DNA from 2 places in the Alicyclobacillus fodiniaquatilis genome. Region 2 is predicted to be linked to the other one. Evidence: riboswitches for the same ligand, from Rfam matches in the RefSeq annotation. Region 2 holds a riboswitch; the other holds the start of a gene.

Region 1 (15,727 bases), on a different contig from region 2:
GACCCATCACGCATGGCCGTCTACTATAATTCTAGCAAATGACATTCAAACTGGACATGGAGAAAGCTGGCCTTAATTGATTTCTTGACAAAGTTGGCGTGTTTTCACTTTCGTTCGGGCAATTTGAATCCAGTTTTCAGGGATGCCCAGTTGTTTGGCGCGATGAAAATCCGCATTGGCCAATTGTAGTTTATTTTGATGGAGATAGAGCATACCGCGATACAATGTGGCCAGGCGTTTGGTCTGTGCGTGGCCTTCTACCGTCAAACGGTTAAACTGTTCTTCGGCTAGTGAGTGATCCCCTGTCATGCTGGCGATTTGCGCGCGAACCAGTTCCAGCAAACAAGCCGTTTGGCTCGTGGAATCTATCTTGTTCTCCACGGATGTCAACGCAAGTTTGGCGCGGGTGATGTCATCTAGCAGAAAACTGGAGAAACCAAAAATCAGCGTGGCTTGCACGTGATTTGGCGCTAATGTCATGGCGCGTTTGGCGTAAACGATGGCTTGTTTCGGCTTGGCGTTCGTCAACTCGCACAATGCGAGTAGATAATCACCTGTCGCATCGGTTGGCGCGTGATGGCGCAGATATTCTGCCGCTGCGCGAGCTTCTGGGTAAAGGGATGCGCTGAGGCAGACAACGACAAAGAGCAAGGAAGTTTGGGCGATGAAATCGGGATCGAATTGGGTATCCTGAATCAAATTTTGTGCTTCCTCGCGTCGATTTGTCAGACACAGGCACAGTGCGCGCCACAACCGTGCTTCATTGTCTGCGGGATCAAGGTGCATGGCTTTGGCAAAACAGCGCTCGGCAGCGGACAACTCATCCAATTGGGTGTGACAGACACCCAAATTAAACCAAATATCAGGACTTTGAGCGGACGTGTGCAGTAGTTCGTAGAACACGTGAATGGCGGCGTGCCAGTTGCGTTCGGCTGCGTATAGCTGTGTCTTTGCTTCAAGTATCGCTTGGCGTGTGAGGTCATCCGACGCGTTTTCACCCGCCTTTTTCAATTGAAGCGCCGCACTGTCCAAATGCCCTGCCTGCAGATGGCAGAGCGCCAAATAGATGCGGGTGGCTGGTGTGTCATTTTGGGCAACCGCATCGTGCAAGGCATCTGCGGCCGCACCGTACATTTCTAAATCATAGTAGCCAAGGCCTTTGCGCAAAGCGCACTCCGCTTTGAGCGACAAGTCAAACCAAGGTTCCACGAGGTGAATGGGGCTGGGGATGAGCGGTTCACCCCCTGTGCGCGTCGCGTCAGCGGTGCGCGAGGGGGGCGTTTGTATTTGCGATTCAGAGGATTCGTATGCATTTGGATTGCTGCCGATCTCGGCGAGCGCCTCTTCGATGGTGTCGTCTACAGCCATCCAAGCATCCAACACGGAGGTGGCCATCGCGCGCAATTTTGCGAGTTCATCCAGCATTTGATCGCGTCGTTGTTCATCTGCAATGGGCACTTGTTGTCTGATTTGTTCGATGGCGTTCGCAATGGCTTCTAATTCAGCGTTTGGCACGCGGTTGACCTCCCAGAGACTTCAAATCGATAGTTCTAGGGTACTGAGCGTGCCAAAGATTATACGGGCCTATACTTCTTCAGCGGCGGAAAACAGAACTTCGCCACTGTGGATACGGTGGATTTGACCGTCATCACCGTGCAGGTACAGTATCCCTTGTTCATCGACATCTGTCGCTACACCGCTCAATAGGTCATCACCCACCTTGACTTGGATCTTCCGATTCAACGTGTGCGCTGCGTCTTTCCATTCATCGCGTACAGTGTGAAATCCGCCCGCCCCAGTCTGGAGATCTGTGTAGAGCGTTTCCAAGCTGCTTAAAATGTCCGCCAACAGCTTTGGGCGTTCGATTGGATGACCCAGTTCCGTCTGCAAAGTGGTTGCGCGCGCCAAAATGTCATTTGGCAGTTGCGTGTTGGCGAAGTTGGCGTTGATGCCAATGCCGATGACCGCATAGTCCACCTGTTCGGCGTCCGTGCGCATTTGCGCCAGAATACCGCACACTTTTTTGCCGTTGACGAGAATATCGTTTGGCCATTTGATCTCGACATCAATGGAACCACAGGCGACCAGGGCGCGCCGTACAGCGACACTGGCCAGTAACGTCAGTTCAGCGGCTTGTGACAAAGCGCATGGGGTCCGAACGATGACAGAAAACCACATCCCTCCTGCCGGCGATGTCCAGTTGCGCCCTTGCCGCCCTCTGCCGCCTGTTTGCTCTCCAGCAGTGATCACGACGCCCGTTGGTGCGCCCGTCCGCGCCAGTTGAGTCGCATCGTCGTTGGTCGAGGCGCGGGCGGGCGCCCATAGCACGCTGTGGCCAAATGTGGCGTTGGCAGGCAAATACGGCGTGATCAAAGGTTGCATCAGTTCGTCGGGAACGTGCACCACTCTGTACCCGACTCGTGTCGTCGCCTCAAACCGGAAGCCATAGGATTCGAGCTGTTTGATTTGTTTCCAAATGGCGGTGCGCGACAGGCCGAGTGTTTGACTGAGCGCTTCGCCGGAAATCACTGCGTCTTTTGTTTGGAGGAACATTTTGATCATGCTGTCCCGTGTGGTCAAACCTTGCTCATCTTTCATGCTTTGACAGCCTTCTCGTCCAGGGCGCGCAAGTACAACGCTTCATATTCACCGACTTTGTCCCGCACATGGAATTGCGTTTGGGCCCTCGTGCGGGAGTTGATGGAAAATTGTTGATACAGCTCGTCGTCGCGCAAGAGTTGCAGCACTTGTGCAGCCATCTGATCCACATCGCCAACTGGCGACAGAAATCCGGTTTCCCCATGTTGTACGACCTCGGGAATGCCACCTGCAATCGTGCCAACGACGGGGACGCCACAGGCCATTGCCTCCAGTGCGACTAAACCGAAACTTTCTTTTTCCGAAGGCAACAACAATACGTCTGCAGAGTCAACCAGCGGCGCAACCTCGTCTTGTTTGCCTAAAAAATCGACAGAATTGTGCAAGTTCAACTGATGCACAAGATCGCGGGCGGCGTTGTAATCCGGGCCTTCACCCACCAAGACCAGTCGCGCATTGACCTGATTCGCGACGCGCGCAAAGATTTGAATGACATCACAAATGCGCTTGACTGGCCGGAAATTGGAAATGTGCAACAGCACGCGCTCATCTGGACGAGATAAACATTTGCGCACTTCGTCTCCCGCACGCGGTTTGAACACGTCGGTGTCGACAAAGTTATACAAGCATTCAATCTCTTTATCTGTCTCGAAGAGTTCTTTCGTTTGCGCGATCAAGTCTTGACTGACTGCGGTCACTCTGTCGCTTTTTTCAATGCCCAGTTTCATCACTTGTTTCAAACGCAGATCCTGCGCGAGCACGGTGACATCTGTCCCGTGCAGCGTGGTGACCACTTTGACATCCCGCTTCGCCATTTGCTTGGCCAAAAAAGCGCAGACCGCGAACGGCAGCGCATAGTGCGCGTGAAGGATATCCAGTTCGTACTCGTCAATGACATTGGCCATCAGCGCAGCCAATGAAAAATCGTATGGCGGTGTGCGCAATACCGGGTAAGTGGTCGTGTCCATTTCGTGGATGTAGACGTGATCGACAAATGTGCCAAGTCGAAAAGGAACGTCAGTGACAATAAAGTGGACCTCATGTCCCTTGCGAGCCAATGCCTTCCCCAACTCCGTGGCCACCGCACCGGAACCCCCAATGGTCGGGTAACAACTGATTCCAATTTTCATTGCTTCACCCCTAACCTAAAAATAGTACGGTACCTTGGCGCTGCGCCATCCGATGCCATGATTGACTGGCATTTTCACGATTCTGCTGGTATGCGGGGCGCATGACGATCTCACCAGAGCAACTGCTCCAAACCATATACCATGCCGCGCAATCGAATGACACGCTCACAGGCGATGACGACACCAGGCATAAAACTTTCTCGATTCAGTGAATCGTGGCGAATGGTTAGCAATTCGCCAGTCCCGCCGAATATCACTTCTTGGTGTGCGACCAAGCCTGGCAGGCGGACGCTATGTATGGGAATTTCGTAATCGGTTTCCATTTGCTTCGCCGTGCGCAATGCGGTGCCAGACGGTTTGTCTTTTTTCTGGTCGTGATGCAACTCGATGATTTCCGCACTTTGCATCCACTTTGCCGCTTCGCGGGCAAAACGCATCATCAACAATGCGCCTAGCGCAAAGTTTGGGCAGGCGAGGCCGCCGATGTCGTTTTTTTCGGTGGCAATCTGCCATCGTTCGAGATCTGCATCTTGATATCCTGTTGCGCCAATCACTGGATACACACCATGTTCAATCGCTAAGTCCACATGGCCGACGACGCTTTCCGGCGTGGTGAGATCTAACCAAACGTCAGGCTTTTCAGTCTCCAACAGACGCAAGGGATCCGTGTAAACACTCGTTTGGGGGATGTCCGCCTCGTGGCCAGGACGATGAACCAATGCGCCTGCCAACTGCAGCTGTGCAGCGTTTGTCACAGCCTGAATCGCCTCGCGGCCCATCCGCCCCTGCGCGCCGGCAACGGCGACACGAATGGTGGTAGATTGAGTCAAAATCAATTCTCCTATCTTAAAATAATACAGCACTTGCTGTTGCGGGACGCATCACGCATGGTCTTCTTCGCAGAAATTCTTTATGAAAAAGATGAGGTCAGCGTCCAACAAACGCCGACCTCAATATCATACTTGGAATGTGGGCCAAAGTCATCGTCCCTCTAGCGATCCCGTCATCTTCATGACCTCTTTCGTAGTAAAGGATACATTGACTGTTGTATCCAAATCCAACGTGTCCTCTGTGAAACGGCAAACGACCGTATAGTGAAATGGCGTTTCCACAAACCGCCACGTCATGACATAGGTCTCATCATCGCGCCATGTGCCGCTTGCAGCGACTGATTGTGGTGTCTCAGACAACAATGCCAAATCATGGGCGATCCACTCGCCCGCCGCACAGCGAATCACTTGTGCTCCACGTGTGTCCCACAGTGTACACTCAGCGGTTTGCCCGTCGAACGAGAAAGAGATCGCCTGCAGGCCATGTTCATTGTCAGACAGTGTATAACGCTTGCCGGACACTTTGTCTGCCGTGATCGAACTGGATTGAATCACTGGCGGATGCAACTCGAGTGCGGCAAGTTGATCTTTCAAAACATCATGGTCTGTTGTGTCATCATGGGTTTTGTCGTGTTCCATGGCTGGTAGGATATACTGCCAAACCAGGTTCAGGACCGCTTGCAAGTCCTCCGTCCCACTCGTCATGGCCAACACGGCATCTTGCTCAGGCAGCACGACACAGAATTGTCCGAATGCGCCGTCTCCGCGATATGCCTGATGGCGGCAGCGCCAAAATTGGTAGCCGTATCCTTGTTGCCAGTCGCTGTCGATGTCATCTCCGTTCGAGATGTGTTTGGAGGTGGCTTCTTCAATCCAGGCTGCTGGCAGGATGCGTTGTCCTTGCCACACCCCTTTTTGCAGATACAGTTGGCCGAATTTAGCGATGTCTTCTGTTTTGATGGACAGCCCCCAACCACCAGTGTTGATGCCCTTGGGGCAGACGTCCCAGGTCGGCCCTTCGATGGACAAAGGTTCGAACAAGCGCGGTTGTAAATACGAAAGCAAGGTCTGTCCGGTCACTTTCTGGACGATTGCGGACAACATGTAGCTTGCGCCGCTGTTGTACACGAAAAGCGTTCCCGGCGCTTCTTCGACTGGGGCGTCTAGGAAAGCAGCGACCCAGTCGCCGTCCTCGCGCGCGCCGAGCAGCCCCATTGTATCCTGGCGATGTCCGGTAGACATCGAGAGCAGATGGCGCACGCGCATCGCGGCCAGATTGGGGGAGACAGTCTGCGGGTGTTGATCTTCAAAGAAGGACAAAACCGGATCATCCACGGATAATCTACCTTCGCTCACTGCGAATCCGATGGCTGTCGAAGTGAAACTTTTGCTCAAGGAGAATAACATATGCGGTTTTGTTGCCGCGTAAGGCGCCCACCATCCTTCGGCCAGCACATGGCCGTGGCGCAACAGCATCAAGCTGTGCAACTCGATAGGACTATTGTTCACTGCGTCCAGAAAAGCGCTGATTCCCGCCGATGAAACACCTTGTTCTTCCGGTGTGCTGCGCGGCAAATGAATGCTGTTTGAAATCGTGTTGTTTGACATCGACTACGTTCACTCCTATCTTACAGTTGATAAAACGGTTCATCATGCGCCACTCTGCGTTTTCATCCATTGCTGTTGCGCGTTCTGCACTTCTTCCCAAAAGTGATCCAGTTCGTGTTGTGCGACAGTGCGGACAAATTCAATGTCTTCGCCCAACAATTCTGGCGTCCATTTACGGCCCAGGTTGGCGTGGACCACCTCGTCGGCCCAATCGTAATCTTGAAACTGCGTCATGAGCGGATGCTTGGCTTCATCGCGGCAAAATTCATATTCGGCCCTTTTGCCTGTCCGTTTCATGGCGCCCTCTTCAATGCCGATGGACAACCACGTGTATTTCACGCCAGGAATTTTATGGACGTTGACATCATAGTCCGATGTATATTGCGGCTGATGCATCCAATCAAAGCCCGCTGCTTCCAGCGCTGCTTGACCAAACATACTGTGTCTCGCTTCATCCCACAAATGGCGGGCCAAATCGTGATAAAATTCCCAAGGCATGTTTTGCTGGGCATACAGGACGGCGGCAATCAGTTCGACGGCCGTCATTTCTTCCTGGCGCACGCGCATCATCATCACCAGGCGCTGTTGCACCGCATCGTCCGGCAAGTTCGGCACGCTGGTGCGCGCCCAAGTCGTCGGCCCCATCTTTTTCGGATCCCGCACGGATTTCATTGGCAACTGATAGGTTTGCTGTGAACGCCAGCGGCGCGGCAATTCGGTGGACTTTGTCTCAGCGCCATCAATGCCGCCAGCAGCTGCCAGCAATGATTGCAGATTTCTTTTAAATTCGTCGAGTCCTTCATGTGCTTCGCCTTCCGCTCGCAGGGATGCGATCATTTCGTTCCCCCACTGGATTTGCGCCTCCAGATCCAGAACAATGGTACGCAATATGCGGATGGTCGGTTGGTCGACAATCTGTTGCGTAGTGGACATATGTTTCTGGTAGGTGGCTAGTAAGGCCGGGCGTACGACCTCGTAAATGCCGACCAACAGTTCGAGATCATTCTGCGCGTGAATCAACTCTTCTAGCAAGAGCGACAATGCCGCGTCTGGCGCTTGTTGGAGCGAGGCTTGTGAAGAGCGCAACTCCCGAATGCGGTTGCGCAGTTCATCTGTCGCTTCCGCGTCTTCGTAGATGTGCTTGGCCAAAGTGAGTTTTAAATCCCAGTTTTCTCTAGCAGGGAGTTGGCCAGCCGCCAGACGGACAAGGCCATCGTGGACGAAGCGGTAACGCTGTAATACTTTTGCGTTCGTGTCAACACTGTAAGCGCCAATCTTGTAAGGGTTTTCAATTCCGGAAAACGGTAACATATGCGAACCCTCCCCAAAAGTTTAAGACAACATATAAGATACGCGCCCTACGACTGAACATGTGTGAAGGCTTCGTCGCCAATCGCCTATGTTCCTGCGACAATGCAGAATTAGCAGAGAAAGATTTCTCTATGGTTCGTTTTCTCATCAACGTCAGGTCCATGGGAATACTTGCGCGCCCCATGGACCTACCCTGAAAATCATATGGCGCCTTGGTGCTGCACCATGCGTGATGCCTTGATTGTCTGGCATTTTCACGATTCTGCTGTACGGATGCATCACGCATGGCGGTCTCGGACAAATCGATTTACGATCTCGCCGTCAATTCCCGTTTCTGCTGCATCAACTGCTTCGCTTCAGCATCGAACTTCGCGTATGCCGGATCGACAGATGTCAATTGGCTGAGTTGACCCAGGACATAGGCGATGCGGTTTTCCAGCACAATTAATTCCTCTTGTTGGTTCGCCTTGTCATTTGTCCGTTTGTTCCTTTGGCGAGCGGGACTGTCTAGTTTTTGTGTGTATTCCTGAAAACTGCCCTCAAATTTGCGAATCTGACCGTGTTCAAACACCAGCAGCTTGTTGCACAACCGCTCCAGCATGTATCTGTCGTGCGTCACCAGCAAAAGCGTGCCGCGGTAAGTCTCTAGGGTTCTCTCCAATTGTTCGCGGCTGTGCAAGTCCAGGTGGTTGGTCGGTTCGTCCAAAATCAGGATGTTGTTTGCCTGTGAGATAAACATGGCGATTTTCAGACGTGTTTGCTCACCTAAACTGAACGTTCGAATATCATTTTGAAACATGCTTTGTGCAAATCCCATGTTCGCCAGCAGTGTGCGCATCTCTGTCCGTTCTTGAGCAGTGGCTTGTTCAAGCAACTGCGCGATGGTGTCTTCTGCGGCTAAGTCATTGACATCTTGGCTTAAGTAAGCCATTTTTGCCGATGGACTGACCCATATCTCGCCTTCCTGCACAGACAGTTGTCCGAGTAGTATACGCAACAAAGTCGTTTTACCGCTGCCATTTTTGCCGATGATACCAACCCGTTCTCCTCGCAAGACCGTAAACGAGCTGTCACGAATCAAGGGGCAGTGATGATACCCTATTTCGATCTCGCGCGCTTCGATGAGACTGCGGCCATGTTTCGAAGCGTCGTCAAACTGGAAGTAAATCTGTTGTTCCTGCTGGGGTTTGGCCACGCCGTTTGTGCGCATGGATTCCAGCCTTTTTAACTTGGATTTCACCTGTTTATCCATCTTTTTGGCCTTTACGCGCTCAAACTCGCGCAGGCCCATCTGCCGCCGCTCGGCAGCAGTCCCTTTTTTGCCCGCCGTGCGATGCGCCTTTTCTGACCAGTTTTGCAATTGGTTGATTTCTGCTTCAATCTGCGCTTGTCTCTTCTTTTCGACATTGTATTGATGCAACTGGCTTTCGTATTGGCGCGCTTTTTCTTCCCGATAGAACGTATAGTTGCCAGCGTATGTGCGAATTTCGCCCCCGTCCAGTTCGATGATGCGCTGGACACTTCTGTCAAGAAAATAACGATTGTGTGAAATGTTGAGCAGCGCGCCTTGAAATGCGGCCATTTCAGCAATCAGCCATTCCACGGCTTGAAAGTCGAGATGGTTGGTCGGTTCGTCCATAATCAGGAGATCTGGCTTGGTCATCCAAATGTTCGCCAACGCAAGTTTCGTCTTCTCGCCGCCGCTCAGTCCCTGAAATCGTTTTGCATCCCAGTCTTGGACCTGTTGCAGTCCGAGTGTGCTGCAAATTTTGAGAAATTCCTCAATTTGCTTCACGTCATCTTGTTCATGGAGCATCTGGGCAAAATGATTGGTCGTATAGGCGGTGGATTGCAACAAGTAGCCAATTTGAATGCCTTGTCGCGCTTGGATGAGGTGGCCTCCATCCGGTTGAATGGTCCCAACGAGGATGTTTGCCAGTGTGGTTTTACCGGCGCCATTGACGCCGACCAAACCAATGCGCTCCCCTTCTGCAATGTCCAAGTTTACATTCTTCAATATGTTGCGTTCGGCAAAATCCTTGCTGATGCTTCGGCAACTAAGCAATATTTTTGCAGTCATGTCCAGGCCTCCTTGTTGTGTGATGACATCGACAACAAATCACAACAAAAAAGCCGTGGAGCAGACGCGCCCACGACGAAAAGATGATCAATCGCTTCTTTTCACAGTCCTACGCTTAAAGAAACGTCAACTGCGCTATCCAAAGAATGCATGGCATCTCGTCTTCTCATGGGATCTTTGAGCATGGGCGGACAAACTCCACCCCAACTCGCCACACAAATGGTGGGCGTCTGCATTTAACGTACCTCTGTTGTGGGTCCATTAGCATACAAACAAAGTCCACATAGCGAGAGACTGGATACCACCTTTCCGAAATTCAGAAGAGTATCGTGTTACACGAATAGTATACGCGCTGAGTGTTCAATTTTCTACCTCTGGATGCAGCAGCTTCAGTTTCTGCGAGAAAGTGTCTGCCTCCTCATTGAGCGGATCTGCTGCTTGCGCCAATCGGAAATATTGAAATGCCTCGACTGTTCTACCGGCAAAATACGCAGATTTCCCATGTTCGACACACACTGATGCGTAAATTGCCGCAACGTTGGATCGATACAAGTCATTCTCCGGGCAAAGGGAGACGGCCTTGGTCGCCAAAGTGTGTGCTTCTTGCAAGTCACCATTGCGATGTGCCGTGATGGAAGCGTGAAAATAAAGCTTCGAGTTGTTCGGTTCTGCAGCGATGGCGCGCTGAAACGCCGCCTTTACTTCATGGTAATCGCCAATGAAGAGGTATGCGTATGCAGCTTGGACGAATCGTTCACTAGTCATTGGGATCACCTCAATGTAGCGTATGGTCCAAGCGGCGAGAAGGTTTGTACCTTGGCCTATACGTCGGTTGTGCTGTCGTCCTTGCGCGTCCACCTGTCTTTGTCCCGTATTTCAAATTTGTTCATGACAGCGGCAAACGCTTCATTCAAATCGATTTCAAGCCGGTTTGCCAGACAGGTGATGACAAACAGCAAATCTCCCAGTTCAAGGGCAATGCTGCCTTCTCCTTCTTCCTTTTTCTTCGGTTTCTCTCCATAGCTGTGATTGATCTCGCGCGCCAATTCGCCCAATTCTTCGGAGAGTCGAACAACCAATGTCATCGGGTGAAAGTAACCTTCTTTAAATTGGCCGATATAGTCGTCTACACGTTGTTGTACGGCTTCTAAATCCACGGGGAAACGCTCCTTTATCTTTATAGCTCTTCTCATTATAGCGGACATGATGGAGCTTGAGCCAAACATAAAAGACAGGCCCCGGCATATGATGTATGGACAATTGTGGACCAGCTCGTACAGTAGTTTAGTTGAAAAAAGGAGTGAAGAGCTTGAGCCGAGGCAGAAAGAGCCACTGGTCCACCCTGTTCCTCGCGACAGCCGCCGCCATCTTTACCATCGCGTTGGTTGTATACCCGGAACAGGGTTTTGCGGCCGGTATGTCAGGCTTAAAACTATTTTGGAGGAGCGTCTTCCCTGCCCTGCTACCTTTTTTTGTTCTATCAGAAATTCTGTTAGGCTTGGGAATTGTACGTGGATTGGGCGTATTGCTGGAACCCCTGATGCGACCCTTGTTCAGTGTGCCAGGCGTGGGCGCGTTTGCACTTTCCATGGGGTTGGCAGCAGGATTTCCGATGGACGCGGTCATCACGGCGCGGTTTCGGGAAACCAAACAGTGTACAAGGGTTGAGGGTGAACGACTTTTAGCGTTTACAAACACGGCGGATCCGCTGTTCATGTTTGGTTCGGTTGCCGTCGGGATGTTTAAGTCCCCTGCTGTCGGTGGATTGCTCGCCATTGCCCACTACATTTCCGCGTTTTTGGTCGGCTTTGTATTTAAATGGTGGGGGCGCAAAGACCCGACGCACATTGCCGAGGTCAAAGCACGCGCCAATGAAGAGCGCCGCGATTTTATTCTCGTGCGCGCTTATCGGGAACTGCTCAAGGCGCGTGAAGAGGATGGTCGGCCATTTGGCAAACTGCTCGGCAACGCTGTCACCGAATCGATGCAGACCTTGCTGATGATCTGTGGATTTATTGTGTTTTTTGCAGTGTTGATTCAGGTGATGCATTTAAGTGGGATGATGAAAGTCATCGGCTGGCCCATCGCTGCTGTCTACCATCTGTTCCACATCAACAATGGCTTGGTGAACCCCACCATCGCGGGGTTACTTGAACTGGATGTCGGCAGTGCACAAACCGCGGTGGTGTCTGCCCCAATGCTGCAAAAATTGGCCTTGGTCAGCGCCATCATTGGTTGGAGTGGGTTGGCGGTACACGCACAGGTGGCAAGCGTGCTCACAAACACGGACATCCGCATGACGCCCTATGTCATCGCGCGGTTCTTGCAAGCCGCCTTTGCCGCTGTGGTCACAGTCATCTTCTATCAATTGGGCATGGGCCATGCAGCCGCCGCCGCATTTGCGCATATGCCTGTGATGACAGCTGTTGGGCGTGCAGGCAGTGGTCAATCGTTCTGGCATGTCGCCTCTTCCAGCTTGTCGTTCTGGTTGATCGCCCTCGCTGGTATGGTTGTTCTTGCGCTTGGCCTAGGCATGTTTCGCCGCATCCGAGTCATCGCCTTTCACACGCGTCTCAAGTGAGAATAGACAACATCGAGGCTGTCCCCGTCATTGCGCATAGGGCGCTCAAATGGGACAGCCTGCATGATTCTGGTCGCCTAATCACCAGCAGCATCAAACAGTACTTCCTCCTGTGCCTTTTGAATCACGAGGTTTTCGTCGCCGGGCATGAGACGCTTGCCCTTTTTGAGCACGTACCGCAGCCAACCACCGGCCATCCAGGAAGTGACCAAAGCCAACATCACCAGGATGGCGAAGAAGTTTTGATTGATGATGCCAAGCGCATACGCGGTTGAAGAGAGGACAATGCCGGGTCCGCCGCGCGCATTCATGGACGCCGCAAAGTTGAGACTGGTCAGTTTGTCGGTTTTAATGATGCGACAAGTGTAGTAGACGACGACACTTTGCACAATGGTGGCAAAAATCAGGTAGAGAATAAAGAACCCGAAACTGAAGTTCTTGGCCAAATCCAGTTGCATGCCGATGATGGCAAAGTAAAGCGGGATGAAAAATGCAAAGGATATGCCCTGTATGCTCTTTTCCAGACGCTGAAACAGTGGTGTGGGCAAACTGAACTTTGTCGCGATGCCAGCGAGAATGGCACCGTACATCACATCCACTTTCAGATAGCCTGCAATGTCTGACAATGCGAACAGGATGACCAAGAAGTAACCCAGAAACGAGGCGCGAAACAAGAAATTCCCCCGTTTTGAGGTGATTCGTCTGAGCAACCAAGGGACAACGACGATACAGACAAGCAGAAAAGCGAATGTCACAATCAGGCTCTTCGAGACCACCCAGGTGTTGATGCCACCTTGAGTTGATGAGACGATACCGGATGCAATGGCCAGCGACACCCACAAAATCAAGTCGTGCACACCGGCAATGGCGATGATGATCTTGGCAAAGCGCGAGTGCATGATGCCGAGATCGGCAAAGATCTTTGAAATGACGGGAATGGATGTCACCGCGATGGAGATGGCGACGATGATTTTCAAAGCGATAACGCTGTGATCCGGTCCCAAAAATTGATTCGGATCGAACAGATATGTGGACAGCCAACCCACAATGAACGGAATCACGGTCGATCCGATGATGATGGCGATGCCTGTTTTCACATCCGCTTTGGCAAACCTCGCTTGAAACTTTAAGCCTGCATTGTATAACAGCAGAAGCTCGCCAATGTAGTATATCAGGCCAAATAGGTTGCTCTCTGATGAAAATCCGAGATAGAGCCAATGGAACGCGCTTGGAAAAAGCGCACCCAAACAGGTTGGGCCGAGAATCAATCCCCCGACTACCTCCCCGATGACGCGCGGGATGGATAATCTTTCGGCGATATAGCCGAATAGGTTTGCCGCTGCCAACAGCAGCACCATGCCAAACAGAAAGCGTGCCAAATCCCCAGATGCTAGCGTAAACACTCCTTATGCCCCTCTCCCCATATTCGTGCCTGCAGGCAAACGTACGTTACTTTATGTAGCGGGGAGAAATCTGTCCAAGACAGAAACCTACTAGGAACAAGCATCCACGGGTGCTTGGGCGATAAATTCAACAGATGTCCCCTAGCGGACGGCCTTTTGCCAAGAAGTGTGCACACCAAAGTGAAAGAACAAACAAAAATGACCCCTGACAAATCGACATCGATTCGTAGGGGCCATCATCCTCCGCAGAGGCGCTTCGTGGTGAGCTCCATCACCAATATGGAATTGATGCTGCCATTATAGACAAAAAATCGACACCGGTCACCGCTGAAAGCCTATTCCGCACATGAAACCGGTATGTAGTGCGCCCCATGCGCGATGCCCCCATTTTCACGTCTGCTGGTACTGGGAGGCATCATGCATGGCTCGGTTTCAAGTCAAAAGTTCCATCTATGTGCGATGGGCTGAAAACTAGACGCCGCAAAAGAAGCTCAAGAGATATCCAGCATCCGCTGGATGGCCACTTTGCTCCACTCTGCGATATCAGGGGCCACCTCAATCACATTTGTTGTCTCACCAGCTAGGAGATTTTCCAGCGCTGAAAGCAAGTGTGGTCGATCAATTCGATTCATGGTCAGACACGGACACACCATTTCATTGACCGAGACAATGAATTGTTCAGGGTGCTCTTGCGCCAAGCGATTGACCAAATTGTGTTCGGTGCCAATCGCCCACTTTGTGCCTGGCGGCGCTTTGGCCACCGCTTTGATGATGTAATCGGTCGAACCAAATTCATCAGCCAATTGTACGGTTTCATACATGCACTCCGGATGGACGAGCACGCGAATACCCGGATATTTTTGGCGAATGCGCTCAACGTGGCGCGGTTCGAACCGCTGGTGCACAGAACAGTGTCCCTGCCACAGAATCACGCGCGAATCGCCCTCACCGTGCGGGAAATAGAGCGCCATCTCGTGCGGGTTGTAGACCGTCAGATCCGACAGATCAATCCCCAATCCCACAGCCGTATTTCTCCCCAGGTGTTGATCGGGCAAGAACAAAATTCGCTCTCGCTGCGCCAGTGCGTACTCAAAAACCCGTTTGGCGTTGGACGAAGTGATGGTCAAGCCACCGTGTTTGCCCACAAACGACTTGATGGCCGCTGTGGAGTTGACGTACGTCACGGGGATGATAGATTCGCCAAACCGGTCGGTGATGACTTGCCAGCATTCTTCGATTTGGTGGGCATCGGCCATATCCGCCATTGAGCAGCCAGCACGCAGATCCGGCAAAATGACCTTTTGCGTTGGTGCCGATAGAATGTCCGCTGTCTCCGCCATAAAGTGGACGCCGCAAAAGACGATGTACTTGGCGTCAGGCAGTTCTGCCGCAATGCGCGCAAGTTGCAGCGAATCTCCGCGATAGTCAGCGTACATGATGACATCGTCCCGTTGATAGTGGTGCCCCAACACGACGAGCGACTTGCCGAGAGCTGCTTTTGCAGCCATGATCCGGCTATCCAACGCTTCTGGCGTCAGATTGGCATAGGTTTCATCAATTTGATCCGGCAATCTGAGCATATCTACAGCCATCATCCATCAACCTCCTTATCGTACATCCAAGCTGATATCGAGTGCTTTGACAGAGTGGGTCAACCACCCCAGGGAAATGGCGTCTACGCCTGTGCTGCCATAACTGGCGACGTTGGCTGGCGTAATGCCGCCGGACGCTTCTGTCACAGCACGTCCGCCCACCAGCTTGACCGCCTCGGTCACTTGCGCTGGCGTCATGTTGTCGAGCATTATCACGTCCACTTGCGCGGCCAAGGCTTCCTCGACCTGCTCAAGCGTGTCGGTCTCCACTTCAATTTTGACCAAATGGCCAAGGCCGCGCTTCACGCGCTCCACTGCCAGCGTCAAAGAACCTGCCGCCGCAATGTGATTGTCCTTAATCAGCACCGCATCGTATAAGCCAAAACGGTGATTCCGCCCACCGCCGACGGTCACCGCATATTTGTCGAACAAGCGCAGACCAGGCACTGTCTTGCGGGTATCCACAATTTGCGTGTTCGATCCCGCTATCAGCCTGCACACATTGCGCGTTTCGGTGGCGATGCCGGACATGCGCTGCACCATGTTCAAAGCCACTCGTTCGGCGGACAGAATCGCGCGAGCGCTGCCTTGGAC
Region 2 (2,622 bases):
GAACACTCGCCTAGTTCGAGGGGGCTGGATACCCCACGAATATCTCGAAGCCATTCGAGAAAGGGCGAACTCCAAAGGTTTGAGATAGTATAAGCAACTCATTTCAGAATGGCTACAGCCATTCGCCTCCTCCATCCATAAATTCAGAACCCAATCTCGTTTTCTAGTAATTGGACATGTTGCCTAGTCCATTTGTCCGGTTCACCAAAGTCGCCAACTTCGTACCCTAGCGAATGACTAACTTATCGAACTGGGGTGTAAGCGATGAAGAGGACAAGTTTGAATACCATCACTGCGCAGGACGGTGAATGTGATGGGATGGGCATCAATTATTGTCGTCAATCTAATTGGAATCGGCTCTAACTTTGATAATACGGGTGTTGGGTTGGCATATGGTTCCGACAAAATCAAAATCCCACACTGGGTGAACGCCATCTCGAACGTCGTTGGCGGAACGATGGCTCTGTTAGGTGCATTTATCGGAGACAAAGTAGCAATATTCATGCCCGCCACCATGGCAGACTGGTTTGCATGTATCGCATTGTGTGGAATTGGGATGTTCTTTTGGTATGCTGCCTATATCCATCCGCGGCTTTCAAAACAGGGAACAAAGCTCTGGATCCCCACACCAGGTCTCTGGCAAGGGATTTTGCTCGGACTCGTCATGTCTCTGGACAATATTATTCTCGGTTTTGGTTCAACCGTGTCGGGAACAGCATCACTATGGGTATCCGCTATCAGCATCGCTCTCTGGGGGTACGTCATGTTGTGGTTAGGACACGTTATCGGTTACAGCATATTCGCGCAATTTGTTGGCAAGTACTCTTCGTTTGTTGCGGGAATCCTCCTGATTGCTGTTGGAATGTATCAAGTCTATGGATGAAGCCTACCAGTCCTCAAGGGGTGGAATGTTGTGCGTTAGCCCGTTTCATTCCACCCTAACTTCATTTATTTTTTGGCCTTGACGTTTCGGAAAATCGTGTGGCGAATCCCAAATCCGATGACCAGTATAGCGATGGTAATCAAGCACTGAAACGTGGTGCGCGGCGCATCATCGAGGTTTTCAATAAAATGTTTGATGGACGGTATATCTAACATCAGTGAAGCCGCCGCCCAAGCCATCATGCCCGCACCGATAGGTAAAATCCACTGCTTTTTCTCAATCTGTCGTGAGAGCAGTAATCCAACGTTCACAAAAACCGGAATTGTTCCTACAGATGAAATAATGAGCCAGAATCGATCCCCCTTTAACACAGATCCCAACCAAATCATGTTGTCTAAGTTCCCAAAGACTGTGAATATCCATAGCTTCGCAATGGTTCCGAATCTGCCAAACATCGCTCGATGTTGTGGACCGATGCCTAGCGTATGAATGGACATCCAACCGAGCAGAACAATTGCGATAACCCGGAACAATACATGACCCAACAAATGGTCAATACCTACAGCAAGCACAATTTGTGATGCCGCCAGTAAAACCCCGATGACTGACAACGTCACTCTTTTTTCCTCGACAGTCGTATTTGTTGGCAATAGCAGACCGACTAAAAGCGCGTTATCTACCGCAACGATCAGTGCAATGAGAATGATTCCTAATGACGATGTTTGCATATACCCCTCCAAAAATAAAAGCCCCTACTGCATGAAAAAATAAGCAGTAGGGGCTATTAGTTGGCTTGCGCCGACGGTTAAAGGTGAGCTCCATCACCGATTCAGTTGATATGATATATGCTCGGAATGCCTCGGGTATGTCCATCATCCAGTCCTCTTTCACATGAAGAGGATTGGAATTGCACAAGGTGATCTCGAAAATGCAGCCAAAAAAACCAAACTTGCATAGTTCTCCCCACTGCAAGTGACACAGTAGGAGTCATTAGCCAATTTGGCGGTTAACGGCGAACTCCATCGCCTGTATGCAGTTGTAAACCAAACTTGCAAGAGCTTCACGCTTCAACGAGGACATATGAACCGATTACAACATCCAATGTTCAAGTAGAACCATGGCGCTCAAAACAAGAATTTTATGCCGAGCAAAATTAACAATACAGCGCTGCATACCTCTCCTAGTTTACCAATGGTATTGCTTAATTTTCTCCCGATGAAAAGTCCAAATCCACACATGAGCATACTTGCAAGACCAAACGACAAAGCGGAAGCGATCCCGTAGGTCGTGCTGCGCAGCCCAAGTACAAAACCGACGGAGAGCGCGTCTATGGACACGCTCGCGGAAAACAACAGAAGCGTATAGAAGCTCGTAAAAACCGACTTTGAGCTATCGCTCTTTCCGAACAACTTGACATATAACATATGTGCGCCCATCCCGATTAAAAGTATGGAACCAAACCACATAGAAATGTGGCCAATATAATGCCCGATTGTGTTGCCAAACATCACGCCTCCTAGTGTGAACAATACGTGAAATACGCCGACAGCAACGCATAGCTGGACGGCTAATTTTGGACGTATACCAGCTAGTCCAATGCTGATGGACAGTGATAGCGCGTCCATTCCCAATGCTACTGACATCATCAGGATTACGAGATAAGTTTGAAAATGTTGGATCATTGTTGCAAAATTCCCCCTCTCTGCGATTTTCAACTGGCACCTATCCTATGCGTCGCT

Evidence for each region. Region 2 has a riboswitch for fluoride ahead of ACFSB2_RS24770 (hypothetical protein). Riboswitches for the same ligand answer to the same signal wherever they lie in the genome.
Region 1: it holds a riboswitch for fluoride, as region 2 does, so the genes downstream of both, ACFSB2_RS06835 (cation:proton antiporter) here and ACFSB2_RS24770 (hypothetical protein) in region 2, are expected to answer to the same signal.

Annotation. Positions count from the first base shown of each region.
Region 1 covers NZ_JBHUCX010000020.1:84,613-100,339, reverse strand. The annotation lists gene ACFSB2_RS06885 (tetratricopeptide repeat protein) at 73-1,515, opposite strand; gene ACFSB2_RS06880 (biotin--[acetyl-CoA-carboxylase] ligase) at 1,585-2,598, opposite strand; gene bshA (N-acetyl-alpha-D-glucosaminyl L-malate synthase BshA) at 2,595-3,728, opposite strand; gene dapB (4-hydroxy-tetrahydrodipicolinate reductase) at 3,839-4,558, opposite strand; gene ACFSB2_RS06865 (serine hydrolase domain-containing protein) at 4,709-6,166, opposite strand; gene ACFSB2_RS06860 (DUF455 family protein) at 6,209-7,477, opposite strand; gene abc-f (ribosomal protection-like ABC-F family protein) at 7,785-9,557, opposite strand; gene ACFSB2_RS06850 (tetratricopeptide repeat protein) at 9,918-10,322, opposite strand; gene ACFSB2_RS06845 (nucleotide pyrophosphohydrolase) at 10,379-10,714, opposite strand; gene ylbJ (sporulation integral membrane protein YlbJ) at 10,867-12,138, shown strand; gene ACFSB2_RS06835 (cation:proton antiporter) at 12,216-13,541, opposite strand; fluoride riboswitch at 13,762-13,826, opposite strand; gene nadA (quinolinate synthase NadA) at 14,033-15,136, opposite strand; gene nadC (carboxylating nicotinate-nucleotide diphosphorylase) at 15,149-15,727, opposite strand, start outside.
Region 2 covers NZ_JBHUCX010000099.1:212,270-214,891, forward strand. The annotation lists gene ACFSB2_RS24765 (manganese efflux pump MntP) at 314-883, shown strand; gene ACFSB2_RS24770 (hypothetical protein) at 949-1,611, opposite strand; fluoride riboswitch at 1,652-1,718, opposite strand; fluoride riboswitch at 1,858-1,919, opposite strand; gene ACFSB2_RS24775 (manganese efflux pump MntP) at 2,008-2,565, opposite strand.